Regions from separate parts of the Actinoplanes sichuanensis genome, predicted to be linked through region 2. Evidence: riboswitches for the same ligand, from Rfam matches in the RefSeq annotation. Region 2 holds a riboswitch; each other region holds the start of a gene.
The links. Region 2 has a riboswitch for cyclic di-AMP ahead of Q0Z83_RS35670 (C40 family peptidase). Riboswitches for the same ligand answer to the same signal wherever they lie in the genome.
Positions count from the first base shown of each region.

Region 1 (9,447 bases), 1.2 Mb from region 2:
AGCAGCACCCGCAGGACGGCGAACTCCTTGGGGGTCAGGTTGAGCGTCAGTCCGTCCCGGGAGGCGAAGTGCCGGATCGTGTCGAGGACCACGCCGTCCTGCTCCAGCACCGGTTTCAGCCGGGCGGTCGAGCGCCGGGCCAGCGCCTGTACCCGAGCCACCAGTTCGGCGAAGGCGAACGGCTTGGTCATGTAGTCGTCGGCACCGAGCCCGAGGCCCTCCACCCGGTCCCGGATCCCGGCCGCGGCGGTGAGGAGTAGCAGCCGGGTGCCCAGCCCGGAGTCCACGACGCGGGTGCACACCTCGTCGCCGGTGATGCCCGGCATGTCGCGATCCAGGATCGCGACGTCGTATCGGTGCACGCTCATCTTCTCCAACGCGCTGTCACCGTCGTAGACCACGTCGACGGCCATGGCGAACTGGCGTAAGCCGTCCGCCACCGTGTCCGCGAGTATCCGTTCGTCGTCAGCCACCAGTACGCGCACGCTCTGTTACCTCCCCCGCCTATCGTCGCCGATCCGGCAGCCACGATAACTTCACCGGAAAAATCGCCGGAATCTCCGGCCGTCGGGTGTCGAACACCCCTCCCCCTTTTCTTGACTCATTCCAGAAAAGCAGGGCAGACTGCGAGCCGACTCTCGATCGCTCGCTACCCGGAGGATTTCGTGGCAGACGAACTCGCCGCAGCTCAAGGAAAGTGCCCCGTCGCGCACGGTGGTTCCGGCTCGCACGGCGGCCGGGCCAACCGGGACTGGTGGCCGAACCAGCTCGACCTCGGCGTTCTCCACGCCAACTCTCCGGCGGGCAACCCGAACGGCGGTGACTTCGACTACGCCGCGGCCTTCAACAGCCTCGACCTGGCCGCGGTCAAGGCGGACATCAACGCGCTGATGACCGACTCGCAGGACTGGTGGCCGGCCGACTTCGGTCACTACGGCCCGCTGATGATCCGGATGGCGTGGCACAGCGCCGGCACCTACCGGACCTTCGACGGCCGCGGCGGTGGCGGCTCCGGCCAGCAGCGCTTCGCGCCGCTGAACAGCTGGCCGGACAACGGCAACCTGGACAAGGCCCGGCTGCTGCTCTGGCCGGTGAAGAAGAAGTACGGCAAGAACATCTCCTGGGCCGACCTGATGATCCTGGCCGGCAACGTGGCCCTGGAGAGCATGGGCTTCGAGACCTTCGGCTTCGGCGGCGGCCGCCCCGACGTCTGGGAGCCCGAGGAGGTCAACTGGGGTACCGAGGACACCTGGCTGGACGACCGGCGCTACAGCGGCGACCGTGAGCTGGCCAAGCCGCTCGGCGCCGTACAGATGGGCCTCATCTACGTCAACCCGGAGGGCCCGAACGGCAACCCGGACCCGCTGGCCTCGGCCCGGGACATCCGGGACACGTTCGGCCGGATGGGCATGAACGACGAGGAGACCGTGGCACTGATCGCCGGCGGTCACACCTTCGGTAAGACCCACGGTGCCGGCCCGGCCGAGAACGTCGGTCCCGAGCCCGAGGCCGCCCCGATCGAGGCGCAGGGTCAGGGCTGGAAGAGCAGCTTCGGCACCGGTGTCGGCGCCGACGCGATCACCAGCGGTCTGGAGGTCACCTGGACCTACCACCCGACCCGCTGGGACAACGAGTTCTTCCACATCCTGTTCGCGTACGACTGGGAACTCACCACGTCGCCGGCCGGCGCGCACCAGTGGCGTCCGAAGAACGGCGCCGGCTCGGACCTGGTGCCGCACGCCTTCGACGCGTCGAAGCGGCAGGAGCCGCGGATGCTGACCTCGGACCTGGCGCTGCGTTTCGACCCGATCTACGGGCCGATCTCGAAGCGGTTCCACGACGACCCGGAGGAGTTCGGCAAGGCCTTCGCCAAGGCGTGGTTCAAGCTGACCCACCGTGACATGGGTCCGATCACCCGTTACCTCGGTCCGGAGGTCCCGTCCGAGCCGCTGATCTGGCAGGACCCGCTGCCCGCGGTCGACCACGAGCTGGTCGGCCCGGCGGACGTCGCCGCGCTGAAGGCCACCGTGCTGGCCTCCGGCCTGTCGGTCGCCGAGCTGGTCGCCACCGCGTGGGCCTCGGCTTCGACGTTCCGCGGCACCGACAAGCGCGGTGGCGCGAACGGCGCCCGCATCCGGTTCGCCCCGCAGAACCAGTGGGAGGCCAACGACCCGGCTCAGCTCGCCAGGGTGCTCGGTGTGCTGGAGGGTGTGAAGGCCGAGTTCGACGCGGCCGGTGGCGCGAAGATCTCCCTCGCCGACCTGATCGTGCTGGCCGGTTCGGCCGCCGTGGAGAAGGCCGCGAAGGACGCCGGGTTCGACGTCGAGGTGCCGTTCACCCCGGGTCGTACCGACGCCACCGAGGAGCAGACCGACGCCGAGTCGTTCGCGGTGCTGGAGCCCACCCACGACGGCTTCCGCAACTACCTCGCCAAGGGCCACGACCGCCCCACCGAGGCGCTGCTGGTCGACCGCGCGCAGCTGCTCACCCTGACCGCGCCGGAGCTGACCGTCCTGGTCGGCGGCCTGCGGGTGCTGGGCGCCAACACCGCCGGTTCGCCGCACGGCGTCTTCACCGAGACCCCGGGCGTGCTGACCAACGACTTCTTCGTCAACCTGCTCGACTTCGGCACCACCTGGACGGCCACCGACTCCGACGGCGAGACCTTCGAGGGCCGCGACCGCCGGACCGGTGCGGTCAAGTGGACCGCCACCCGGGCCGACCTGATCTTCGGATCGAACTCGGTGCTGCGTGCCCAGGCCGAGGTCTACGGCAGCGACGACGCCAAGGAGAAGCTGGTCACCGACTTCGTCAAGGCGTGGGTCAAGGTCGCGAACCTGGACCGTTTCGACCTGGCCTGACCGGTCAGGCGGTTTCCATCGGGCCCGGGTCGGCCGCACCGACCCGGGCTTCGCCTGCTGGTACCCTCAGCAACGTCGGGCTCGTAGCTCAGTGGATAGAGCAACCGCCTCCTAAGCGGTAGGTCGCGCGTTCAAATCGCGCCGGGCCCACTCTCAGATCTTCAACCGCTGCCCCACCCGCAGCCGGTGTGGGCTGCTCAGCACATCCGAGTTCGCCCGGTAGAGCGCTCGCCAGCCGCCCCGCACATCGTGCCGCGCCGCGATCCGCGCCAGCGTGTCACCCGGCCGGACCACGTAGCGTCCGGTCGACCGGTGCACCTTTCGTACGCTGCCGCGGGACGCCGCCGTGTAGGCGTGCCGCCGGCCGCAGGTCGGCCAGGCACCGATGCCCTGCCCGCGCACCACCCGTTCGGCGATCCGGATCTGCTCGGACTTGGACGCCCGGTTCGCGGTGTCTGCGTACTTTCCGCCGCCGTAGGCGCGCCACGTGCTCCGGCTGAACTGGAGTCCCCCGTAGTAGCCGTTTCCGGTGTTGATGCTCCAGTTGCCCCCGGATTCGCAGTGCGCGATCGCCTCCCAGTTGATGTCGGCGTGCGCCGGCCCCGCGAGGGCCACGCTTCCGGCGAGTCCGACGGCCAGCATCCCGACCGCGCGATGGAGTTGTCTTCCGATCTGAGCCATGAGCTTGTCCTCCACGCCTACGAGGTCAGCTGTCGGGTTCGGGCAGAGGTGCCCGGCCGCGTTCGCGGCTTCACCCCGAGGCGCCGTAGCGCCGAGGAACTCTTGGGTCCCCCGCTCCATGCCTTGGGTTTCGTCGAACCGTGGTCGGCGGCTGGACTCGGCGTTCCGACCACGGTGCCCACTCTGTTGCGGGCTGTCGAGATGCCGCGCTGCTGGTTGGTTATGCGAGACGCGGCAATGGAGTTGTAAGTCACAAATTAGCCGCTTTGATCTTCCTTTGTGCGGCTAACGTGCTGAATTCGGCGTGGCGCAACAGGTGCGGAACCCTCCACCGAGGGTGCACAATCCTCACCCATGAGTGAGTCAGAGCGTGAGTTCGACGTGATCGTCTACGGCGCCTCGGGTTTCGTCGGTGTGCTGGTGGCGCGATACCTCGCCGAACACGCTCCAGCGGGCGCACGCCTGGCCCTCGGCGGCCGTTCCAGGGCGAAACTGGAGGGTCTCGGCCTGGACCAGCCCATCGTCGTCGCCGACGCGAACGACGCGGAAGCCCTGACCACGATGGCCGGCCGCGCCAAAGTGGTGATCACCACGGTGGGGCCGTATGCGAAGTACGGCAAGCCGCTCGCCCGCGCATGCGCCGAAACCGGCACGCACTACGTGGACCTCACCGGTGAGGTGCTCTTCGCCCGGGACAGCATCGACGAGAACCATGAGACCGCACGGCGTACCGGCGCACGGATCGTGCACTCCTGCGGCTTCGACTCGATTCCGTCCGATATCGGGGTGCACGTCCTGCATGAACAGATCAGCCGGGACGGCGCCGGTGAGCTCACCGACACGACACTCGTGGTGACCAGCATGCGCGGCGGTGTCAGTGGCGGCACCATCGACTCGATGCGCCATCAGGTCGACGTGATGAAGAAGGACACCCGGCTGCGCAAGGTCGGCGCCAGCCCGTACTCGCTGAGCCCGGACCGGCAGGCCGAGCCCGACCTCGGCCGCCAGCCCGACATGCTCACCCTGCCGGGGTCCGACGTGGACACCAGCGTGCGCGGGCATCTCGCGCCGTTCGTGATGGCGTCCTACAACACCCGGGTGGTGCGGCGTAGCAACGCGTTGCGCGGCTGGGCCTACGGCCGCACGTTCCGGTACCGCGAGGTCCTGCGGGTGAAGAGCAAGGTCGCCGCCACGGTCGTCAAAACGGGGATGAACGCGCTGGTCATCGGCTTCGCGGTGCCGCCACTGCGCTTCGTCCTGGACCGCTTCCTGCCCGCGCCCGGTGCCGGGCCGAGCGAGGACACCCAGCGCAACGGTCACTTCACCATGGATCTGTTCACCACCACCACGTCCGGTGCGCGCTATCGCGCGCGGGTCAAGGCCAAAGGCGATCCGGGGTACGCCGCAACGGCGGTCATGCTCGGCGAATCGGCTCTCGCGCTCGCCTTCGACGACGAGGCGCTGCCGGAGGTCGAGGGTGGTGTGCTCACCCCGGCGACGGCGATCGGTGACGCCCTGGTCAAGCGGCTGCGCGACGCCGGGTTCGAGATCACGGCTCAGCGGCTCTGATCAGCGGCGCTGAGCCACCACGTGGAAGACGTGCCAGTGCTTCGGGCCGCTGAACGCCCGGCCCGGCTCGTCCTCCACCTCCCACCGCTCGATGGTCAGACCGTCGAACAGGGCGCGTACCTCCGGTTCGGTGAGGAAGGTCAGGTTCGGGTCGCCGGCCCAGCTGTCCCGGTCACCGAACAGGTCCACGGCGACCCGCCCGCCGGGACGCAACACCGACCGGATCAGTGTCCACACCCGATCGAATTCAGCGCGGGTCTGGAACGGAAGCGAGTAACCGGCATGGACGAGATCGGCGGGCGGTAGATCGTACAAATCCTGGAATCTGCTTGTTTTGATCGTCAAGGCCGCATGGCGGCCGCCGATGGTGCGCAGCAGGCGGGCCTCGGTCCCCGGCTCGCCGTCCAGAGCCAGCACCCGCCAGCCCGCGTCGAGAAACGCCCTGGTCTCGCGGCCTGCGCCGCAGCCGAGATCGACGGCGGTACGCCCGGCGCCCGGCCCGGCGAGCGCCAGCACCCGTTGGCACGACTCGCGGATCGGGCGGGCGGCCTGACGCGAGTTGTAATTCGCCCAGTGCTCATCAGTGCGCATCGGTGTGGACATGGTGCGATTTTGCACCGCGAAATGGTGTCCGTGATCCGACCGGCACGCGGTAAGGAATCGTGCACGGCTTCATATCGATCGCCACTAGCACCAAAGGTGGTCTTACCGGCACGATTGGACAGGTGACCGTCAGCCCGTTGCCATACCCGCTGAGGTTGACGGGGACCGCCGTCATCCTGCGGGAATGGCGATGGGAAGATCTCGACGACCTGGTCGCGCTCCTCGACGAACCGGGCATCGCCCGCTGGACGCTGATGCCCTCGCCGTTCGACATCGAGGCCGGGCTCGCCTACCTGCGCCGCGCCCAGCAGGGCCGCATCGGCGGCAGCCGGATCCAGCTCGCGATCACCACCGACGGTGGCCCGCCGCTCGGTGAGGTGCTGCTCTTCAACGTTCGGTCCGAGGCCCACGAGGCCGAGCTCGGCTACCTGGTCGGCCTGCCCTTTCGGCGCCGCGGGCTCGCCACGGCGGCGCTGTCCCTGCTCACCGGCTATGCGGTCGACACCCTCGGGCTGCGCCGGCTGCTGCTGCGCATCGACCGGGGCAACACCGCCAGCACCTCGGTGGCGCGCCGCTGCGGATACCGGCCGGCGGCCGAGCCGCCCATTCAGCAGGACGGGCCGTACGGGCCGGCCACGCTGGACACCTGGGAGTACGTGGAGAACCGCTCCGGGCCACAGGAGGATCGCCGGAAAAATGTCGCAGCCCGGCGGTACGGTCGGCGCTGAGGAGGTGCTGATGATCGACGTGGATCGTGAGCGCGTCATGGCGTACCGGATCGCTGCTCAAAGCCTGGCCGACCGCACCGGTGACCGGCCCGCCGACCTGCCCGTGCTGGATCTCGGCGTCCAGGAGTACACACCTGACTCCACCCGGATCGCCCTGGCCGCCCGCAGCGGTGCCGAGCCCGACGACGACCGGCTGATCACCGTGTGGGCCGCCCGTGGCGCCCCGCATCTGCATCGCCGCGCCGATCTGCCCGAGCTGGTCGAGCAGCTGTGGCCGGTCGATGACGTCGACGCCGCGGCCCGGATCAAGAGCGGCCAGATCCCCGACGCCGCCCGGCTCGGAGTGTCGGCGTTCACCGCCACCGCCACCGCCTTCCGGGAGGTGCTCACCGGCGGCCCGATGCCCCGCGGTGAGGTCAGCACGGCGGTCAGCCGGCTGGTCCCGACCGAGCTCACCTACGACTGCAGATCCTGCGCGGCCCGCCACGTCTCCGGCGGCGTGTGGCAGCACGCCGGGCTGGCCGGCGGTGTCGAGGTGCTGTCCCGAGGCAGGGATGCGATGCTCGGCCCTCTTGTCGACGCACCACCGATCCCGTCCGCCAACCGGGGCATCGACCGGCTGATCGAGACCTATCTGCGTTTCCTCGGCCCGGCCGGTCCGGGTGAGGTGGCGAGATATCTGGGCTCCACCACCGCGGTGATCAAGGCGGTGTGGCCGTCCGACCGGCTCACCGAGGTCCGGGTGGCGGGGCGACGGGCCTGGCTGCCCTCGTCGGCGGCCGATCTTCTCGAGTCGGCGCCGGCACCGCGTGGGGTGCGCTGGCTGCCGCCGATGGACCCGCTGCTTCAGGCTCGCGACCGTGACCTGCTGGTTCCCGGCCGGGAGCGGCAGAGGGAGGTGTGGCGCATCCTCGGCAATCCGGGGGCGCTGCTGGTCGACGGCGAGATCGCCGGGGTGTGGCGGGCCCGGATGGCCGGCCGCAAACGGGTCGATCTCACGGTGACCGCGTTCGAGAAACTGTCGAGGGCGCAGATCGCGCTGGTCGAGGAGGAGGCGGTTCGGGTGGCGGGCGCACGGGGTGCGGCGGAGGCACGGGTGATCCACGAGTGACCACGATCGGTTTCCTGCACACGGCCGAGGTGCATGTCGCCACGTTCCGAGGGCTCTTCGCCGAGCTGGCGCCGCCGGGCCTCGACGACCTGCACCTGGTGGACGAGGCGTTACTCGCCGACGCCCGCCGGACCGGTTCGGCACCGGGCCTGGCCGAACGACTCGGTGAGTTGGCCGCCGCCGGCGCGGACCTCATCGTCTGCACCTGCTCGACGATCGGCGCCGACGCGGAGGCGACTCCCGAGGTGGGCGTGCCGGTGATGCGCCTGGACCGGCCGATGGCCGAGGCAGCGGTCTCGACCGGTGGCCGGATCGTCGTGGTCGCCACCGTCGAGTCCACTCTGGAGCCGACGGTCGCGCTGATCCGGGCGGCCGCCGCGTCGGCCGGGCGGCCGGTCGTCGTCACCGCCTCGCCGTGCCTGACGGCCTGGCGGCACTTCGAGGCCGGTGACATCGCCACCTACGACAAGGAGATCGCCGAGCACGTCCGGGCCCTCGCCGGGGAGGCCGACGCGATCGTGCTCGCCCAGGCGGGCATGGCCGGGGCGGCCACGCTGCTGTCGGACCTGCCGGTTCTCACCAGTCCACGCGCCGCCGTCGAGGCAGCCCTTCTCCGCGTCTCCCCCATCCCGACCAGCAGGCCTGAAGCCGGTGACGCTCCGGCATGAGCGTCACCGGCCGGCGCCGCACCCGAGGCCGGCGTGGGCTCCGCGGAGGCGGACACCAGTTCCCCGGCCGCGGCCGGTCCTCAAAGCGGCCGGACTCGGCAGCGGTCGGCCTCAGAAATCGAATTCGCCGCCGTAGTCGCGGGTGTGGTCGCGGTAGACGGTGTGGTAGTGGATCTGGTCGTTGTAGACCACACCGGTCTGGCAGATGAACTCGACCCACACGCTCGGCCCGTCGATCCGGACATAGTCACCGTGCGTGTCGAGCGCGGTTCCGCCGGACAGGGCCACGAAGGTCTGGTCCAGTTCCTTCTCGTAGATCTTGAGCAGCTGCTGGGTCGTCGCGTCGTCGGCGTTCGCCACCCACGGCTTGATCGCGGCCAGCACCAGCTTCTTCTGCTTCGGGGTGAGGCTCTTGACCGAGATGCCGACCTTCGTCTCCGGGAACTGACCGTCCTCGCCCGGTCCGACCAGCACATCACCGAACGACTGGTCCAGCGTGGCCGTGGCCAGCTGCTTCTCGGTGAGGCTCGCGGTCAGTGCGGCCATCGCGGTCTTCTGCGCCCTCATCGACTCGACGGTGGCTCCTGACTCGTCGGTGTAACTGATCGGCTCGACGCCGATGAAGAACGGGCTGGCGCCGACCGCGCGCCCCTTCGTGTAGGTGAGGTGGGTGGCCAGGTGGTGACCACCGAAGTCGAGCTGCCAGGTGCCGTCCACGGACGGCGTACCGAGGAAGGCGAGATAGTAATAGCCGCTACCGTAAGTGAGCGTCATGCCGCCTCCACCGGCGGGCGGGCCGCCGGCGGAGCCGGAGGGTGCCGGGGCCGCGGAGGCGTCGGCAGACGGCGCCGCGGAGGGGTCGGTCGAGGTGGGCGGCGCGCCGCCGCCGACGCTGCCGCTGGAGTCGGCGGCCAGGATGTCGTCCGCCGCCACGATGTCCTGCAGCTGATCGAAACCGGTCCCCTGGCCGGTGCCCGCGGCCGCTCTCAGCACGGCGTCGGCCGCGGCGAGCTGTTCCTCGGTGAGGCTGCCGAGCTCGATCCCGGGCCGGCAGGTTCCGGCGCACGGCAGGTTGGACCAGGCCGTCGCGTTCTCCTCGGTGAACTCGAGCAGTACCTCGGCCTTCTGGTCGTCGCTGAGTGTCGCGAGGAAGGCGTTGGCCGCGTTGACCAGGCCCGGCAGCCCGGTCCGGCCGCCGGTCGGGTCCTTGATCGCGTTCGTCCGGG
Region 1 covers NZ_AP028461.1:8,980,057-8,989,503, forward strand. The annotation lists gene Q0Z83_RS41275 (response regulator transcription factor) at 1-485, opposite strand, end outside; gene katG (catalase/peroxidase HPI) at 666-2,861, shown strand; tRNA gene Q0Z83_RS41285 (tRNA-Arg) at 2,939-3,011, shown strand; gene Q0Z83_RS41290 (LysM peptidoglycan-binding domain-containing protein) at 3,015-3,542, opposite strand; cyclic di-AMP (ydaO/yuaA leader) riboswitch at 3,542-3,688, opposite strand; gene Q0Z83_RS41295 (saccharopine dehydrogenase family protein) at 3,897-5,111, shown strand; gene Q0Z83_RS41300 (class I SAM-dependent methyltransferase) at 5,112-5,714, opposite strand; gene Q0Z83_RS41305 (GNAT family N-acetyltransferase) at 5,837-6,442, shown strand; gene Q0Z83_RS41310 (DNA glycosylase AlkZ-like family protein) at 6,453-7,553, shown strand; gene Q0Z83_RS41315 (aspartate/glutamate racemase family protein) at 7,550-8,221, shown strand; gene Q0Z83_RS41320 (DUF3500 domain-containing protein) at 8,333-9,447, opposite strand, start outside.
Region 1: it holds a riboswitch for cyclic di-AMP, as region 2 does, so the genes downstream of both, Q0Z83_RS41290 (LysM peptidoglycan-binding domain-containing protein) here and Q0Z83_RS35670 (C40 family peptidase) in region 2, are expected to answer to the same signal.

Region 2 (9,447 bases):
TGACGTGCTCGCCGTCGAACCGCTCACCACGCCCGTCGACGCGACCGTCCGGCCGCCCGGCTCCAAGAGCATCACCAACCGGGCGCTGCTCTGCGCCGCCCTCGCCCCCGGCACGTCCACGCTCACCGGGGTGCTCTTCGCCGACGACACCCGCGCCATGCTGGGCGCCGTCGAGGCGCTCGGCGCCACCGTCGTCACCGACGAGCAGGCGTGCACGGTCACCGTGACCGGCATCGACCCGGTCGCCGTGGGTGGCGCCGGCACGATCGACGCCCGCCAGTCCGGGACCACCTCCCGCTTCGTCCTGCCCGCGGCGGCGCTCCTGCACGGGCGGACCGTCGTCGACGGCACCGAGCAGCTCCGGGCCCGGCCGTTCGGGCCGGTCCTCGACGCGCTGCGGCAGATCGGCGCCGCGGTCGAGGAGTTGGGCGCGCCCGGGTTCCTGCCGGCCGCCGTCACCGGTCCGGCCGACGGCGGGCCGGTCGAGGTGAGCGGGCATATCTCCAGCCAGTTCCTGTCCGGGCTGCTGATGGCCGGGCCGCTGATGGCGCGCGGGCTGGCCGTCTCGCTGACGTCGCCGCTGGTCTCGGTGCCCTACGTGGAGATGACCAAGGCGGTGATGGCGGCGTTCGGCGTCACCGTCGACGGTCTGAGGGTTCCCGCCGGCGCCTACCGGCCCGCCCGCTACGCGATCGAGCCGGACGCCAGCGCGGCGTCGTATTTCCTCGGTGCGGCGGCCATCACAGGCGGTCGGGTCACCGTTTCCGGTCTGGGCGCGGAGAGCCTTCAAGGAGATGTACGGTTCGCCGACGTCCTGGAACGGATGGGGGTTTCGGTGAGCCGTACCGCTGATTCGATGACCGTCCGTGCCACCGGCCGCCTGCACGGTGTGGATGTGGACATGGCTGACATCTCCGACACGGCGCAGACCCTGGCCGCCGTCGCCGTCTTCGCCGATTCCCCGACCCGGGTCCGTGGCATCGGCTTCATCCGCGGCAAGGAGACCGACCGGATCGGCGCCATCGTCACCGAGCTCCGCCGAGCCGGAATCAACGCCGTCGAGGACACCGACGGCTTCACCATCCATCCGGGACTCCCGCAGCCGACGCGTTTCGCCACCTACGACGACCACCGGATGGCGATGAGCCTCTCCCTGATCGGCCTGCGCACCCCGGGGATCGAGATCGCCGACCCGGCCTGCGTCGCGAAGACCTACCCGGCCTACTTCACCGACCTGGCCACCCTCTGACCCCCGACCCCCACAGCCAACGATCGGGCGACCGCACGTGCCGGCCTCTCCCGTAGTGGCTTCCGAAGGCGTTGCCCGCCACCGGCCGCTTGAACCGCAACCCACGTCACGCCGACGAGCACGCCAGTTGATCGTGCGGCTGAAAGCGACCGGTTGATCATCCGGCGGCGCGGCTGCTGGCCGTTGGTCGGCCGTGCGACTGCACTGGCTGCTTCGTCGGGCGGTTGATCGGCGGGTGGCGCGGCGTCGCTGTTTCGTTGTCGCGATGATCGGCCCGCGGCACGGCAGGGTTGCTTCCGGTCGTTGGTTGATCGTCCGTCGGCACGCTGTTGACGCTTCCGGGCCGTTCTAACATCTCCTCTGCACCGCCGAGGCGGCGCATGCGTCTTCGTCGATATATAGGCTTGATAGTGCCGGGGCTGCGCAGCGTCTTCGTCGGTCTCCAGGCTTGGTCATCTGACCGCATAGCCGGGTGTTCGGGTGGGCGCGTTACCGGCCCGGGGCACGTCGGTTCGACCGGTGTCCGGTGGTGGACCGTGGCCTGACGCGTTCGTTGACTTTCCTGCTCTCGGCCAGGCAGCCAGGCCTTGATAGGACGACTTCGGCGACAGTCGGCGGGCCTCCCCGAAGGCGCCTCTACAACGATGACCCACGCACACCGACGGCGATGCCGACGGCTATCGGTGCCGGATTCGCTGCGTGGGGCGGCCTCTGGCGGGAGGTGCGAATTGCTGTGGGGCGGTGTCTGTGGCGGAAGGTGCGGGGATTTGCTGGGTGGGGCGGTGCCCGTAGCCGGAGGGCCAGATCTGCTGTTGAAGGGAGCGTGATCCACTTCTGGCTCACGTGAACTGGAAGGCCCGCTGCGGGTGGTGCGGGCCATCTGCGTGGTGCGTTGTGTCAACGTCCTCGGCCGGCCGGTCCGCGGGGTGTGGATCATGACCGGGCTGGTCGTGGAGGAGTGGGTCCGGTGAGTGGGCAACCAGCCCGGCGGTCGCGTTCTGGTCTTGTGTCGGGGGTGCGTCGCGTGGACCGCCCGGAACGGGGGATGTTGCGGTTGGGTGGGGGTGGCTCGTACCAGAAGGGCGGATTTTCCGGGTGAATCGCGGCGATATGCCGCTTTCGGTCGCAAGGGCCGATGGCGTCGCGTCCGGGAAAGGCGGAGCGGCCCGGAGGGGGCGCGAGGGCGGGCCCGGAAGGCCGAGACGGCGGGCCCGGAGGCCGAGACGGCGGGCCCGGAGGCCGAGACGGCGGGCCCGGAGGCCGAGACGGCGGAACGGCCCGGAGCGCGGATGAGAGCCGGAGGCGCGGATCTGCCCGAGCGCGGATGTAGGCCGGTGGGGCCCGGAGCGCGGATGTGGGCCGGAGGGGAGGCCGAGTGACCCGGAGGGCGCATGTCGGCCGAAGGGGAGTTGCGGTCAGGCGGGGGTGGCTGCTCGGCGGGCGGTGTGCCGCCAGCGGAGGATGATCGCGGTGGAGAGGACGAAGCTGAACGCGGCCGGCGCCAGGGTCAGTAGGTTCATGTCGCCGGGAGCGGCCACGGCGGCGCCGATGATGGCGTAGGTGACCGTGGACGGGATGGCGGCGATCGTGGTGCCGAGTAGGTAGCGCTTGCGGCAGACGCTGGTCGTGCCGTAGGCGTAGCCGACCAGGCCGAACGGGGCCAGCGGGAGGAAACGGACCAGCAGGACGGCGGCCAGGCCGCGGCGGTTGAGCCAGCCGTCCAGGCGGGCCAGGCGGCTGCCCGCCCGGGCCTGCATGGCGCCCCGGCCGGCCCACCGGCCCGCGTAGTAGGTGGCGACGGCGGCGATCACCGCGGCGGCCAGGGCGGCGGCGCCTCCGGTCACGGCGCCCAGGAGGGCGCCGCAGGTCATCGTGATGAGGGTACGCGGGACCAGCACCGACAGCAGCATGCCGCCGAGGACCGCGACCGCGACGGCAGCGCTCGGGCCCATCGCCGACAGCGTCTCGGCGATCTCCCGGAGCGGGAGCAGCGCCGAGACGCCCGCGAGGGCGGCCACCCCGACGACAAGCAGGGCGAATCGGGCTAAACGACGCCTCCACCCGGTGGTGGGGCCGGCGTGCTCAACTGCCTGAGGGTCCGCGGTCTCGGTGCCCCGCGGGGCGATCAGGTTGTCGGTCATGCAGGCCTACCGCCCCAACTGTCGTCGGTTATGGACAAGGTCTATGGAAGGGTCATGCCGGGCTTGCCGCGGCGAGCCGTTCGGACCGGAGCCGGTCGGCCCAGGTGTCGTCAAGAGGCGCAAGCCTATCCGCGCCGGTCGCCCATCGCAGTAGCAGATCGGCTATCGCCGGGTTGCGGGCGAGCGCCGGGCCGTGCGAGTAGGTGCCGAGGATCTTTCCCGCCCAGGCGCCCTCGGTCTGGCCGTCGTTGCCGATGCCGGCGGTCACCCGGGCCAGCGGTGCGGCGTGGGCGCCCAGATGTGTACGCCCTCCGTGGTTCTCGAATCCGGTCAGCGCGGGCAGCCCGAGCCGTGGGTCGACCTCGCCGCGCAGTTCACCGACCGCCCGGGTCTCGCCCCGGTCGGAGGAGATGTCCAGCAGTCCCAGCCCGGCGCACTTGGCTCCCTTGGCAAAGAACGAGTGGCCGAGGAGTTGGTAACCGGCGCAGATGGAGAGGACCGCGGCGCCCTGGGAGACGGCCTGGTGGAGGCCGCCGTCGGCGAGGAGGCGCTGGGCGGCGAGGGCCTGCGGGCCGTCCTCACCGCCGCCGATCAGGTAGATGTCGGCGCCGTTGGGCATCCGCTGGTCGGAGCGGACCTCGTAGGTCTCGGCCGGGATGCCGCGGTCGGCGGCCCGGCGGGCGAGGATCAGCATGTTGCCGCGGTCGCCATAGGTCGAGAGCAGATCGGGGTAGATCCACACGATCCGCAGGGCCTCAGTTGACACGGTCCAACTCCGCTCGGATGTCCTGGAACGCCGTGTAGTTGGCGATCACTTCGAGGCGGCCGGGCGGCACCGACCGCAGCGCCTCGTCGAAAGTCTGTACGTGCTTGAACTGCACCTGGTTCACCTGGAGGCGGACGGCCAGGTCATACGCCCGGTCACCGGTGATCAGCACCGGACGGTCCCGCAGGGGCGAGAAGTCGACGTCGTAGAGCCAGGACGTGTCGAGCCCGTCGGGGTCGCGCGCGTTGATCGAGAGCAGGGTCGGCGCCTGGTCGGCCATGTCGAAGGCCTCCAGCCAGCTCGCCGGGTTCTTCGCGAGCAGCAGCCGGATGTTGCGGCCGTCCCGGTCGACCTGGGCGTAGCGGCCGGCGATCGACGCGACCCGGGACAGCCGGGGCAGGGCCTCGATCGGCCGGACCCCGAACTCGGCCGCCACGGCCAGCGCGGTGGCCGCGTTGCCGATGTTGACCCGGCCGGGGAGCTGCAGCTTGACCAGGTGCCAGTCACCGCGTGGGTCGATCACGCCCTCGTCCTCGACGACCCACTGCGGGCGCGGGCGGCGCAGCGGGCAGCCGGTGCACCACCAGTCGCCCTGCTGACGCTCGATCGGGTGGCCGCTCTGCGGGCAGACGAACGAGTCGTCGAGCCAGCGCTGGCCGGCGCTGAACCAGGTGATCTGCTGGCTGCCGGAGGCCGCCCAGACCACCATCGGGTCGTCGGAGTTGGCGACCACGCGGATCTCGGGGTGGTCGGCGAGTGCCTTCTTCCACAACTCGGCCATCATCGCCACCTCCTTCGCCCGGTCGAGCTGGTCGCGGGAGAGGTTGAGCAGCGCCACCACCTTGGGCCGGGTCTGGTCGATGACCTGGGCCAGGTAGTGCTCGTCGACCTCGAGGACCGCGAACGGGGTGTGCCCCTCCTTGGCCAGCGCGGAGGTGTGACCGGTCGGCATGTTGGCGCCGAACGAGTTGGTGGCGACCCGGCCCAGGACACCGACGGCGGCCGCGGTGAGGCGGGTCGTGGTGGTCTTGCCGTTGGTCCCGGAGACCAGCGCGACGGCGCGGCCGGCCGCGAGGTGGGTCAGGAGGTCGGGGTCGATCTTGAGGCCGATCCAGCCGCCGATCACCGAACCGTCGCCGCGGCCCGCGGCCCTGGAGAGCGCCGCCGCGGTCTTCGACACGGAGGTCGCGACCTTGGCGATGAGAGGCATTCCGTCCGTCACGCCAGCGAGGGTACCGGACTCGAACGTTACGACGCGTTGCCAGACCGTCAAGATCACGGTGTGGCCGGTGTTTTCCCCGGTCCGGGCTTTTCGGACGCTTACCCCGTTGGTGACGGGACTATTTATGTGTTCTGTTTCACCCGTAACCATCAACGGTGAGTAGCTGTGGCACTACTCAATGTGGGCGCATATGTCTCGCGTCGGTAACAAAGTGGACACCGACAAGTGTGCCAATCACACACCGTGATCACCCCCACGCTGACGATCATGGTCGGACTCGGGTACCAAGGATCAGCCGGACGCACTCCGCTCGCCGGCCGCACCGGATCGGTTCACGCCGAGCCCTGCCCCGGGCCGGACGGTGCGACACCGCAGTTGAGCCACACCAGACAAGGCATTCGGGGGCAGGGACGGGGGACCCATTACCGGTCTTCTCCCGCGCCACACGGCTTCGGCCGGTGCACCGGGGAGACCTTGGGGTGAAGCCGCCCACCCGCGGCCGGGCACACCTTCCCGCCCGAACCCGACAGCTAACCTCGCAGGCGTGCCGGAGGGATCTCTCTACCGTGCACGAACACAGTTCGAGCCGGCGCCGCCGCGCGTCCATCGGCACCGGAACCGTCGCACTGTCCCTGGGTCTCTGCCTCTGTGCCGGGCAGCTGATCGCCGCGTCCCCCGCGGCGGCCGCCACGACCCCCGCTGTCACCCAGGTCGCCGCCTCGGCGGCGGTACCGAAGGTCACACCTTCGATCTGGGCCAGCAGCGCCCGGACCCTCAAGTGGGGTTCCACCCTCAAGGTCACCGCCAAGGTGATCGATCCCACCACCCACCAGGTCGCCAAGGGGACGGTTCGTCTCCAGGGTTACTCCAACGGCGCCTGGCGCACCTGGGACACGGCCACCGTCAAGAACGGCGTGGTGTCGCTGACCGCCAAGCCGACCAAGACCGTCTGGGTCCGGACCCTCTTCACCGGCACCGGCTACAACCAGCGGGGCACCGGCAGTTTCAAGGTGACGGTCAAGGCCAGCGGTGCGAAGGTGCTGGCCGAGGCCAAGACCCACAAGGGTGCGCTGTACAAGTACGGCGCCTCCGGTCCCAAGCGCTTCGACTGCTCGGGCTTCACCAAGTACGTCTACAAGAAGGCGGCCGGCAAGAGCCTGCCGCACAAGGCGAACTCGCAGCAGAAGTACGGCACCGCCGTCGCGAAGAGCAAGAAGCAGATCGGTGACCTGATCGTCTTCCGGAACGGGTCGTACGGGTACCACGCCGGCATCTACGCCGGTAACGGTTACGTCTACGACTCGCCCCACACCGGAGCCCGGGTCGGCCTGCACAAGATCTGGAACAACAACTACGTCGTGCGCCGTCTGGTCGCCTGACGCGGTCGTGCAGGCGGTGGCTCGTCAGAGACGCCGGCCGGTGCGACGCCGGAGCCGCACGATGAGGCCGATCGGTGTCGCGGGGTGACCCCGACAGGTCGCGCGGCAGCGCCGACGAGGGGTGTCGCGCAGCGGCGTAAGTAAGTTTGTCGCGCAGCGGCGCCAGTAAGTAAGGAATAGCAATGACGCCCGTGGGGCGTGACCCGGATCCGGGTCACGCCCCACGGGCGTCTGCTGTGTCCGGGCGATGTGGACCCCACCGGTCCCTCCACTTTCCTCCCGGCGGGCTCCCCACTTTCCTCCCCGTGGTGTGTCGACGACCACGGAATCGGGCGTGGGAGGGCATTTCGGCGGGCGCTTTTCGACCCGAAGGCCTCGATGTCGGAAACAAGACCCTGTTGATCATGGTCACCCCCTCCACTCCGGCCCACCGCCTGTGAACTGGGATTACGTCCGTGAGAACGGCTCGTGAGGGTTGGCTTTTGGGTTGCAGGTGGAGGGAAGTGGAGTAGAGTGGGGCGCAGTGGCAGGGCGGAGGAGCGACGCCGGACCTGCCGGCCCGAGTTGACAGGTGATCCGCTCCCTCCGCGATGGGGCGGCCGCCACGGCAAAGGGGTGGGGGCCGATGTTCCTCGGCACACACACCCCGCGCCTGGACGAGAAGGGCCGGCTGATCCTCCCGGCGAAGTTCCGTGATGAGCTGGCGGGAGGTGTCGTGATCACGAAGGGGCAGGAGCGCTGTCTTTACGTGTTCCCGATGCCGGAGTTCCAGCGCATCGCCGGTCAGCTGCGCGAGACACCGGTCACGAACAAGGCGGCCCGGGCGTATAGCCGGGTCTTCTTCGCGAGCGCGCACGACGAGGTTCCCGACAAGCAGGGCCGGGTGACGATTCCGGCCCATTTGCGGGAGTATGCCAGTCTTGGTCGGGATCTCGTGGTGATCGGTGCGAGCACCCGGGTCGAGGTCTGGGACAAGCAGGCCTGGGATGACTACCTCTCGGCGAGCGAGGAAGAGTTCGCCGACATCGAGGAGGGGGTGCTGCCCGGCGGACTGTAGGCGTGGCACTCGGAAGGGCCGCTGGTCTCGGCCCGGACGCCACTGCCGCCGTAACGCGAGATCTCCAGCCGCTCCCGCTCCTGGCGCCTCTTCCCCGGCGCCAGGCGCGTGTCCGGGCCGGTTCGCCGGCCTCGGACATGAGAGCGGATGGGGATCTGGCGGTACGGACGGGCGACCGGGCCGGGCAGCAACTGGCAACTGAATGAGTGAGACGCGAGCGGGCACGGCAATGGGGGTCGACATGGGGGAGCCGCGGGGCACGCACGTGCCGGTGCTGCTCGAGCGCTGCCTCGAGCTGCTGGATCCCGCCCTCACGCTGCCGGGTGCCGTCCACGTCGACTTCACGCTGGGTCTGGGCGGGCACGCCGAGGCGGTCCTGGAGCGGTATCCGGACGTCGTCCTGATCGGACTCGACCGGGACACCGAGGCTCTGGCCCACGCCCGGCACCGACTGATCCGTTTCGGTGATCGCGCGCACCTGGTCCACGCCGTCTACGACGAGCTGCCGCGGGTTCTCGACGAGTTGGAGATCCCGGCGATCCACAGTGGGCTCTTCGACCTCGGGGTCTCGTCGTTGCAGCTGGATGAGGCGGATCGCGGGTTCGCGTACGCGCAGGACGCGCCTCTGGACATGCGGATGGACCAGTCCCGCGGGATGACCGCGGAAGAGGTCGTCAACACGTACGAGCCGGGTGATCTTGTTCGCGTTTTGCGGCAGTACGGCGAGGAGAAGTTCGCGCCACGGATCGTCTCGTCGATCGTGCGGGAGCGGGCGAAGGGGCGGATCACCTCCACGGCGCGGCTGGCCGAGCTGGTGAAGGACGCCATCCCGGCCGCCGCGCGGCGAACGGGTGGAAATCCCGCAAAAAGGACATTCCAGGCACTACGCATTGAGGTGAACAGGGAGCTGGAGGCGCTCGAAGGAGCGGTTCCGGCGGCTTTGGACGCGTTGGCACCCCATGGGCGCCTTGTGGTGATGAGTTATCAATCACTGGAGGACAGGATCGTCAAGCGCGAGCTCACCGCGAGGGCGCGCAGCACCGGGCCGGTCGACCTTCCGGTCGAGCTTCCCGGTACCGGTCCGAGCCTGCGACTGCTGACCCGAGGGTCGGAGCCGCCCAGTGAGGCGGAGGTGGCGGCGAACCCGAGGGCGGCCTCGGTGAAGCTGCGCGCCGTGGAACGGATCGACGAGCAGGAGCAGGCGAGCAAGTTCGAGAAGGCGTTCGGAGCCGGCCGCGAGCGGCCCCGAATGTCTACAACGCGTGGGGGACGAGGGCGGATACGCCCGGGGGCGAATGTAGAGGGGGAGGGACGAGCATGAGCGAGCGATCCGAAGCGCCGCGGTCGGGGGGCCGATCGGCGCAGCCGCGCACCACGCGCCGGAGCAGCCGCGATGCCGAGACCACGAGGGCCGGGGCGCGGGGGGCGCGCCGGACCGAACCGGCCGACACGCGCCGGTCAGGGATCCGGAGCCGGGGGGCTCAGGGCCCGGCCGCACCGAAGGCCGCACCGAAGGATCCCGTCGCGCCGATCGACGGCGCCACCGCGCTGTCGATCGAGGTGACCGGAGATCCGGCGCCGCTGCCGGGCCGGATGCGGCTCTGGGTGGCGCCGCCACTGCCGGTCCGGGCGC
Region 2 covers NZ_AP028461.1:7,787,307-7,796,753, reverse strand. The annotation lists gene aroA (3-phosphoshikimate 1-carboxyvinyltransferase) at 1-1,249, shown strand, start outside; gene Q0Z83_RS35685 (TVP38/TMEM64 family protein) at 2,665-3,390, opposite strand; gene Q0Z83_RS35680 (type 1 glutamine amidotransferase) at 3,443-4,156, opposite strand; gene Q0Z83_RS35675 (MurT ligase domain-containing protein) at 4,146-5,366, opposite strand; cyclic di-AMP (ydaO/yuaA leader) riboswitch at 5,747-5,938, shown strand; gene Q0Z83_RS35670 (C40 family peptidase) at 5,945-6,757, shown strand; gene mraZ (division/cell wall cluster transcriptional repressor MraZ) at 7,383-7,814, shown strand; gene rsmH (16S rRNA (cytosine(1402)-N(4))-methyltransferase RsmH) at 8,044-9,135, shown strand; gene Q0Z83_RS35655 (hypothetical protein) at 9,375-9,447, shown strand, end outside.

Region 3 (9,447 bases), 3.9 Mb from region 2:
CGGCCGCGCCCGACCCGACCCGGCGCAGCACCGCGGCCACCCGTCCGACCAGCTGTGAACCCTGCATGCTCACATTATGAGCAACTGGTGCCCATCGCGGCCGCTGAGTGACCGGTTCTCCGACGTGCCGGGCACAGGCCTCTACCGTGCCCGGCCATGAGCAAACTCGTCGACAGCGCGGCGCAAGCCGTCGCCGCCGTCGCCCGGGACGGCATGACCGTGGCCGTCGGGGGCTTCGGCCTGTCCGGCATCCCCACCTCACTGATCACCGCGTTACGCGACTCCGAGGTCAAGAACCTCACCATCGTCAGCAACAACATGGGCGTCGACGGCAAAGGCCTCGGCCTGCTCCTGGAGAACCGGCAGGTCAGCAAGGTCCTGGCCTCCTACGTCGGCGAGAACAGACTGTTCGCCCAGCAGTACCTGGACGGTGAACTCGACGTCGAGTTCGTCCCGCAGGGCACGCTCGCCGAGCGGTTACGCGCCGGCGGCGCCGGCATTCCCGCCTTCTACACCCCGACCGGCGCCGGCACCCCGGTCGCCGACGGCAAACCCGAAGAGCACTTCGACGGCGTTCGTACGGTCCTCGAGCGCGCCATCCAAGCCGACCTGTCCCTGGTCCGCGCCCATCGCGCGGACCTCGCGGGCAACCTGCGATACCGGCTCACCGCCCGCAACTTCAACCCGCTGGTGGCGACCGCCGGCCGGATCACCATCGCGGAGTCCTCGTTCGTCGAGGACGGTTTCCTGCATCCGGACGACATCCACACGCCGGGGATCTACGTGCATCACCTGGTCCGTTCCGAGATCCACGAGAAGGACATCGAACAGAGGACGGTGCGGTCCCGTGTGGACGCGTGACGAGATGGCGGCCATCGCCGCCGCCGAACTGACCGACGGCCAATACGTGAACCTCGGCATCGGCATCCCCACCCTGGTCGCCAACAACCTTCCGGCCGGGGTACGGGTGACGCTGCAGAGTGAGAACGGCATCCTCGGGATGGGTCCGTTCCCGTACGACGGCGACGAGGACCCCGACCTGATCAACGCCGGGAAACAGACCGTCACCCTGCTGCCGGGCGCTTCGGTGTTCGACTCGGCCACCTCGTTCGGGATGATCCGCGGCGGCCACGTGCAGACCGCCATCCTCGGCGCGCTGCAGGTGGCGGCCAACGGCGACCTCGCCAACTGGACCATCCCCGGCAAGCTGGTCAAGGGCATGGGCGGCGCCATGGACCTGGTCGCCGGCACCCCACGGGTCCTGGTCGTCACCGAACACGTCGCCAAGGACGGCACCCCGAAGATCGTCGACCGGTGCACCCTGCCGCTGACCGGCGCCGGAGTCGTCGACCGCATCATCACCGACCGGGCCGTCTTCGACGTCACCGCCGACGGGCTGGTCCTGCGCCGGCTCGCCGACGGCCAGACCGTCGACGCCGTCCTGGCCGTCACCGGTACCGGCTTCACGGTGGATCTCGCATGAGCGCGGTGATCGCGGGTTTCGCCCGTACCCCCTTCACCAGATTCTCCGGCGCCTTGGCGCGGATCTCCGCCGTGGAGTTGGGCGCCCACGCCATCCGGGCCGCGCTCGCCCACGCCGGTGTCCCGGCCGACGCCGTGCAGCGGGTCGTCGCCGGTCAGGTCCTGCAGGGGCTGGCCGGGCAGAACCCGGCCCGGCAGGCAGCCGTCGCCGCCGGGATCCCGCTCGGCGCACCCGCGACCACGATCAACGCGGTCTGCCTGTCCGGACTGGAAGCGGTCGCCTCCGGTGCCGCGCTGATCGAATCCGGACGCGCCGACATCGTGGTGGCCGCCGGCATGGAGTCGATGTCGCTCGCCCCGCACGCCTGGCACGGCCGGACCGGCACCCGCTACGGCGCGATCGAGGCGCTCGACACCCTCGAACACGACGGCCTCACCGACGCCTTCGAACACCGCTCGATGGGCGCGTCCACCGAGGACGGCAACACCGAACTGGGCCTCGACCGCGCCGGTCAGGACGCCTGGGCGGCCCGATCGCACCGGCTCGCGGCGGCGTCACGGGACTTCCTGGCCGGCGAGATCGCACCGATCACCGTCCGCGACCGGATCGTCGACACCGACGACGGGGTACGGCCCGACACCACCGTGGCGACCCTGGCCGGACTGCGGCCGGCGTTCGCGGCGGGCGGCAGCATCACGGCCGGGAACTCCTCACCGATCACCGACGGCGCCGCCGCCCTCGTGCTGATGAGCACGGCCGCCGCGGCCGTGCACGGGGTGACCCCGATGGCCCGGATCGCGGCGACGGCGATGGTCGCGGGCCCGGACGTTCGCCTGCACCGGCAACCCGCGTACGCCGTCCACGCCGCCCTCGCCCGGCTCGGCGCGGCACCGTCCGACTTGGGCCGCATCGAGATCAACGAGGCGTTCGCCGCGGTGGCCGTCGCCGCCGTCGACGCGCTCGGCACCGACCCGGCGATCGTCAACGTCCACGGTGGGGCGATCGCTCTCGGTCATCCGATCGGCGCGTCCGGCGCCCGTATCGTCGGCACCCTGGCCCGCGGGTTCACCGGCCTGGGCGCGGCCGCCATCTGTGGCGGCGGCGGCCAGGGCTCCGCGCTGATCCTCGAGGCGGTCTGAGGCCGACCTTCACCGCCGAGATTCGAGGCCGTTCTTCAGCGCTGTCTTCCCGGGCCCGGTCAGTGGCCGTTGTTCACCGCTGTCCTCCCGGGCGTGATCTGAAGCCGTTCTTCGTCGTCGTCACGTCGGGGGTGATCCGAGGCCGAGACGTTCGCCGAGTCGTCGCCGGATCCGGCCCCGGCGGTAGCCGCCGTGCGTCGAGCCGGCCGGTGGCGGCTCGAACAGGGCACCCGGCCCCGCCGCGGCGGGCTGCGGCCCGGTCACGAACGTCGCGCTCCACCGGGCCACCACCGCCTCGGTGGCCCGGGGCGCGAGCCGGTGCGCGACCAGCGCCAGATGTGACACCACCCCGGTCGTCACCTGCCGGCGCGGGCGCCGCGCCACGGCCAGGATCCGTGCGGCGAGACGCTCCGGCGCGTACGCGGGCGGGATGGCCCGCAGCCGGTGTCCGGTGTGGTTCGCGGCCCGTTGGAAGAACGGCGTGTCGACCGGCCCCGGCAGCACCAGCCCGACCCGGATCCGCGGCTGCCCGGCGACCTGCTGCTGCAGGTTCAGCGCCAGCCCGCGGATCGCGAACTTGCTCATCGAATACAACGGGACCAGCGGATTCGGGAAGATCGACAACAACGACCCGACGAGTACGAGCCGCCCGTGCCCCTGCCGCTGGAAGACCGTCAGCGCCGCCCGGGCCGACAGCACGGTCCCGAAGACGTTGGTGTCCACCAGCCGGCGGATCTCCTCGACCGACTCCGAGCCCAGCGGCCCGGCGATCCCGACCGCCACCGCCTCGACCCAGATGTCGATCCGCCCGAACCGGCGCACCGCGGCCCCGGCGAGCCCGCCGACCGCCGCCGGGTCCGCGATGTCGGTCGGCACGACCAGCACCTCGACACCCAGCGCACGGCACTCACGGGCCACGTCCTCCAACGCCGACCGGCTCCGCGACGCGAGCACCAGCACGGCGCCCTCACCCGCGAACGCCGACGCGGTCGCCCGGCCGATCCCACTGGACGCCCCGGTGACCACGACGACCGCGTTCCGGAATCTCATGGACTCCCGACTGCCCCGCTGTGAACGGTCGAAACGAACTGCGCCGGCCGGGGCTCGACCTTCGGTCAGACCAGGCGCCGCACGACGTAGTTCGAACTCCAGATCTTCTGCCTGGTCACGGTCTTGCCGGTGCGTGGCGCGGACCACATCGTCCCGTCGCCGGCGTAGATGCCGGCGTGGGTGCCGTACGAGCCGCGGCGGATGATGATCAGGTCGCCGGGGTGGGCGTCGGCCTTGCCGACCGCCGTGCCGTACCGCTGTTGCAGGTGCGCCTTGTGCGGGAGCTTGCGGCCCGCGGTCTTGCGGTAGACGTACATGGTGAAACCGGAGCAGTCGAACCGGTCGGGCCCGACCGCCCCGTACCGGTAGGGCGCGCCCCGGTGCCGGGCCGCCTCGGTGACCACCAGGTCACCGGCCGCCTCCTTCTCGATGGCGACGTCGGTGGCGGTGACGGTGCCGATCGACGGCTGCGGGGCGGCGGAGACCGGCTGCGGGGCCGCGGAGACCGGCTGCGGCGGGGCGGCGGAGACCGCCTGCGGGGTGCCGAGCCCGCCGGTCAGGAGACCGAGACCAACGGACAGGGCGATGCTGCCGGCTCCCAGAGAACGGGTGTGCCGGCCGAAGGTGCTCATGCGCACGGTGAAGGAATCCCTCCGGCACGCCTGCGAGGTTAGCTGTCGGGTTCGGGCGCGAAGGATCGCCCGGCCGCGATGTGCGGCTTCACCCCGAGGTCCGGCCCGGCCCGCCGCTATGGCGTACCGGACGGGGACCGATGTGGTTCCCCCGTCCCTGCCCCCGATCGCCTCATGACTCGTCATGTGGGTACGTGCCGCCGGACCGGGGCAGGGCTCGGCGTGGTCCGGGTCGGCACGTCCGGCGAGCAGGTGCCCGCCGCCCCTCCTTGATAGCCGAGCCCGGGAGCACCCCCACTCGCCGATCCGGTCACGGTGAGTAATGGTTTCTGGCCGGGGTGTCCGGTTCGGAGCTTCACTGACCGCTTTCCCGACCGGCCGCACCCATCCGCGATCACGCGGTGCTGTGGTCACCCTGTGAAACTGAACACCGCCGGAACCCGAACCATTACGCCGGGCGGCCCGGGCCCGGATCAGCCGATCCGCGTCACTGAACCGACCCGCGACCCGGTGTCACCAGCCGACCGTCCGGCCCGACCCGTCGAAGGTGCCCTACCGAACCTCGCCCTGCTCGGCGACGAACGCGCGCACGGCGTCGGGCGGGTTGTCGCCGAACAGGCTCGCCATCAGGTCCTCACCCTGCGGGACCTCGGCCGTACGCGGGAACATCGCCGCCTCGTACTCGCTGAGGGCGGTCTCCGCATCACCCGGATGCGCGGCGACGGCCCGGCCAAGTTCGGCGCCGTCGAGCATGGCCAGATTGGCGCCCTCGCCGTTCGGCGGCACCAGGTGCGCGGCGTCACCGACCAGGGTCACGCCGGGCACCCGGTCCCAGCGGAGCCCGAGCGGCAGGGTGTGGTGCGGGCGTAGCACCGGCGGGCTGTCGCAGGCGGTGATCAGCGCGGTCAGCTGCGGCGCCCAGCCGTCGAACTCCCGGGCGATCCGCGCGGTGGCCGCGGCCCGGTCGGTGAAATCGACGGTGTCGAACCAGTCCAGCGGGCGAGTGAGAGCGACATACGCGTGCAGCGTGTCACCGCTCTCCCGATGTGCCGTGATGGCCGCTCCGTCGGCCGGCGCGAACATCGTCCCGGCGCCCACCAAGGCCGCCTGCTCCGGGTGCCGCACGCTCGCGTCGTACAGGTAGGTCTCGACGAACGCCTCACCGGCGTACTCGGGCAGCGCCCCGGTCAGCAGCGGCCGGACCTTCGACCAGGCACCGTCCGCGCCGACCAGCAGGCCGGTCACGACCGTGGACCCGTCGGCGAAACGCACCTCGTGCCGGCCGTCCCCCAGCGTGCCCACCGCGTCGACCCGGCGCCCCCACCGGACCGTCCCGGCCGGAAGCGAGTCGATCAGCAGCCGCCGCAGGTCCCCGCGCTGCACCTCGGGGCGTCCGCCCGTACCGTCGTCGGTCTTCTCGAACAACAACGTGCCGTCCGGGGCCAGGAACCGCATCGCCTGCCGTCCGTCCAGGACGATGGCCCGGAACCCGTCCATCAGACCGGCCGCCTCGACCGCGAGTCGCCCGTTGTAGTCGTGGATGTCGAGCATGCCGCCCTGAGCTCGTGCGGTGGGGGAGGCGTCGGCCTCGTAGATCGTGGCCGGGACACCGTGCACGTGCAGGACCCGGGCCAGGGTGAGGCCGCCGAGCCCGGCGCCGATGATGGTGACTGGGGTGGTCATGGAGCCCTCCTGTGTCGATTCGGTCAGCGAAGACTGAACGGGCCCGCTCCCACCGCGCTCCCACGCCGCTGTCACGGTTTGGGTTCTGACGCTGAAACGCGCGAGGATTCGGGAGTGGAACGGCTCGGCGTCACGTTGCTCGGCGCATTCCGGGTGTCGCGGGGTGACTCCGTCCTTCCGATCGCCGGCGCCCGCCTGCGAGCTCTGCTCGTGCGGCTGGCGCTCGCCGGCGGGCACCCGGTCGACCCCGCTGTGTTGGTCGACGCGATCTGGCCGCAGGACCCGCCGGCCGTTCCGACCGCCGCGCTGCACAATCTGGTGTCCCGGCTGCGTCGCGCCCTCACCCCCACCGGCCCGGTCGGTGACCTGATCGGCCCGGCGCCCGGCGGCTACCGGCTGGCCGTGGATCCCGCCGACGTCGACGTCCTGCGTTTCGAGGCGCTCACCGCCGCCGGCCGCGAGCGGCTGCGGGCCGGCGACCCTCAGGCGGCCCGGGCCGCGCTGGACGAGGCCGTCACCCGGTGGGGCGACCGGCCGGGCGCCGAGCCCGCGATCATCGCCGCGGTCGCGCCCGCGGTCGCGACCCGGCTGGCGGCGCTGTCGGTCGACGCGGTCACCGATCTGGCCGAGGCGGAACTGACACTGGGCCGACCCGATACGGCCGAGACCCACCTGACCCGGCTGCTCACCGAGCATCCGGGCCATGAGGGCGCGGCCGCGCTGCTGATGGACGCGCTGGCCGTGCAGGGCCGGCAACCCGAGGCGCTGGCCGTCTACGACCGGCTCCGGACCGCCCTGGCCGACCGTCTCGGCGTCGACCCGGGAACCGCGCTCCGGGAACGCCACGTACGCCTGCTCCGCACCCCGGATTCCGGCGCCACCGTCCACCGCACCCGCCCGCCCGGGCTGCCCGCCCCGACGACCGGCTTCATCGGCCGGGCCGACGATCTCACCCGGGTCGGAACCCGGCTCACCTCCGCACGCCTGGTGACGGTCATCGGCCCGGGCGGCGCCGGAAAGACCCGGCTCGCCCTCGAGGCCGCCCGCCGCCTCGAACCGGCCGACCGCGTCCGGTTCGTCGACCTGGCACCGGTCACCGAACCGGCGAAGGTCGCCGCCGCCGTGCTCGCCGGGCTCGGACTGCGGACCGGCCGGATGTTCGACGCCCGCAACCACGGCCCGGACGACGATCGGGACCGGCTCGCCGCCGAACTCGCCGACCGGGACACGGTTCTGCTGCTCGACAACTGCGAGCACCTGATCGACGCCGTCGCCCACTTGACCACCGTCCTGCTGACCCGCTGCCGCGGACTGCGGGTGCTGGCCACCAGCCGCGAACCGCTCGCCATCGACGGCGAGACGCTCGTGCCGCTGACCCCGCTCACGCTGCCCGACGCGATCCGGTTGTTCCTGGAACGGGCGATCGCCGTCCGTCCCGGCTTCCGGCTCGACCAGAGCACCGAGCCCGATGTCGTACGGGTGGTGACCGCTCTCGACGGTCTGCCGCTCGCCCTGGAACTGGCCGCCGCCCGGCTGCGCACCCTGTCACTGCCGGCCCTGGCCGACGGGCTCTCCGACCGGTTCCAGCTGCTCAGCACCGGCAGCCGTACCGCACCACACCGACATCGGACGTTACGTGCGGTCATCGCCTGGAGCTGGGACCTGCTCCACGACCACGAACGCACCGTCGCCGAACGGATCGCCGTCCTGCCCGGCGGTGTGACCGCCGCATCGGCGGCCGCCGTCTGCGTCGGCACCACCGTGCCCGCCACCGAGATCCGTGACCTGCTCGCCGCCCTCGTCGACCGGTCGCTGCTACAGCTGATCCCGGAGACCGGCCGGTACCGCATGCTGGAGACCATCCGCGAGTACGGCGCCGACCGCCTGCGGACGACCGGCGACCTCGACACGGTCCTCGACCTGGCCGCCGCCCACTTCACCGCCTTCGTCGCCGGCCACGAGCCACACCTGCGCGGCCCGGGCCAGCTGACGGCCATGACGGGCATCCGGGCCGAGTACGACAACACGCTCGCCGCCCTCCAACGCCTGAGCACGGTCGGCGACCCGACCGACCTGGCCCTGACCCTCAGCTGGTATTGGCAGATGTCCGGCCGTCACCCCGACGCCGTCCACTGGCTGGGCCGAGCCCCGATCGCGGCGACCTCCGCAAGCGACTGTGCCCGCGCGTTGTACCTGCTCAACCGGGCCGCCGCGCAGTCCGGCATCAGCGCCGGCGAAGCCGAACGGGACCGGGCGGAGATGCGTGAGCTGGCCGGGCGCCTGCTCGCCACCCCGAACCTGCCGGGCCACCATCGGGTGCTCGGCCCGATCCTGCTCTTCCTGCAGGACGAGCGGACCGCCGTCGACAGCTTCGAGCGGCTGGCCGCCACCGACGACACCTGGACCGCCGCCCTGGCCGACATGTTCCTGGCCGAGATCGCCGAGAACACCGGCGCCCTGGACCGGATGCATGCCCACGTGGAGGCCGCCCTGATCGGGTTCGAACAGTCCGGTGACCGATGGGCCCGGGCCGCGGTCCTGCCGATCCGGGCCCGGCTACGGCGCTACACCGACCTCGACGGGGCGGTCGCCGACCTGCACGAGGCCCGGACGTCGACCACCGGGTTCGGCCCGCCCGCCCTCGGCGACCGACTCCATCACGACCTGCTCTGGATCGACCTGCACCTGCGACGAGGCGACACCGAGCAGGCCGCGGCGACGATCGTCGCCGCCCGCGAACGGGCCCGGCGCGCCGCGGACCCGGAGATCGCGGCGCTGGTCGACGCACACGACGCGCTGGTCCAGATGCGACTCGGCAACCTGGACCGAGCGCGGAGACTGGTCGACGACGCCGCACCGGCCACCGAGCGCGGCCGGGCTCTGATCGGCGTCACCCGGGTCTCGCTCTGCCTGCTGCTGAGCGAGACGGCGGATGCCGAGAAGGCGCTACGCGGGGCCCGGGTGTCGGCGACCGGAGACCGGCCGATCCTCGCGGCGGTCACGGTAAGCGCCGCCGAACTCGCCGAGGCACACGGCCGACATCACGAATCAGCCGGACTACTCGCCGACGCCGACCGGCTGCGCGGCGGACCCGACCGTACCGACCCTCGGGTGGTCGGCCTCACCCGCCGACTACGCGCCGTTCTCACCGAGGACGAGACCGCCGTGGGATAGCTCAGTCGAGGCCGGTGCGGCCGGCCGCCCAATACGCCTTGCCGACGATCTTGGGCGGGGGAGCGGGCCAGTCGCGGATGTCGCGGCGCACGGCGTGGACCGTGGCCGCGTTGCCGGTGACGATCAGGCGGTACGGGACGGGCACGGTCGGCGCGAGGGCGCGCAACCGGTCCAGGAGCGTGTCGGTGGCGCACACCTCGGCGGGCAGCGACAGCGTCTGCAGGGCTTCGGCGAGCAGCGCGGGCGCGGCCGCCTCGAACAGGTGGGTCACCTCGGCACCGGTCGT
Region 3 covers NZ_AP028461.1:3,907,767-3,917,213, reverse strand. The annotation lists gene Q0Z83_RS17950 (IclR family transcriptional regulator) at 1-67, opposite strand, end outside; gene Q0Z83_RS17945 (CoA transferase subunit A) at 157-861, shown strand; gene Q0Z83_RS17940 (3-oxoacid CoA-transferase subunit B) at 848-1,483, shown strand; gene Q0Z83_RS17935 (acetyl-CoA C-acyltransferase) at 1,480-2,622, shown strand; gene Q0Z83_RS17930 (SDR family NAD(P)-dependent oxidoreductase) at 2,743-3,672, opposite strand; gene Q0Z83_RS17925 (C40 family peptidase) at 3,738-4,304, opposite strand; cyclic di-AMP (ydaO/yuaA leader) riboswitch at 4,317-4,438, opposite strand; gene Q0Z83_RS17920 (FAD-dependent oxidoreductase) at 4,857-5,987, opposite strand; gene Q0Z83_RS17915 (BTAD domain-containing putative transcriptional regulator) at 6,102-9,161, shown strand; gene Q0Z83_RS17910 (siderophore-interacting protein) at 9,163-9,447, opposite strand, start outside.
Region 3: it holds a riboswitch for cyclic di-AMP, as region 2 does, so the genes downstream of both, Q0Z83_RS17925 (C40 family peptidase) here and Q0Z83_RS35670 (C40 family peptidase) in region 2, are expected to answer to the same signal.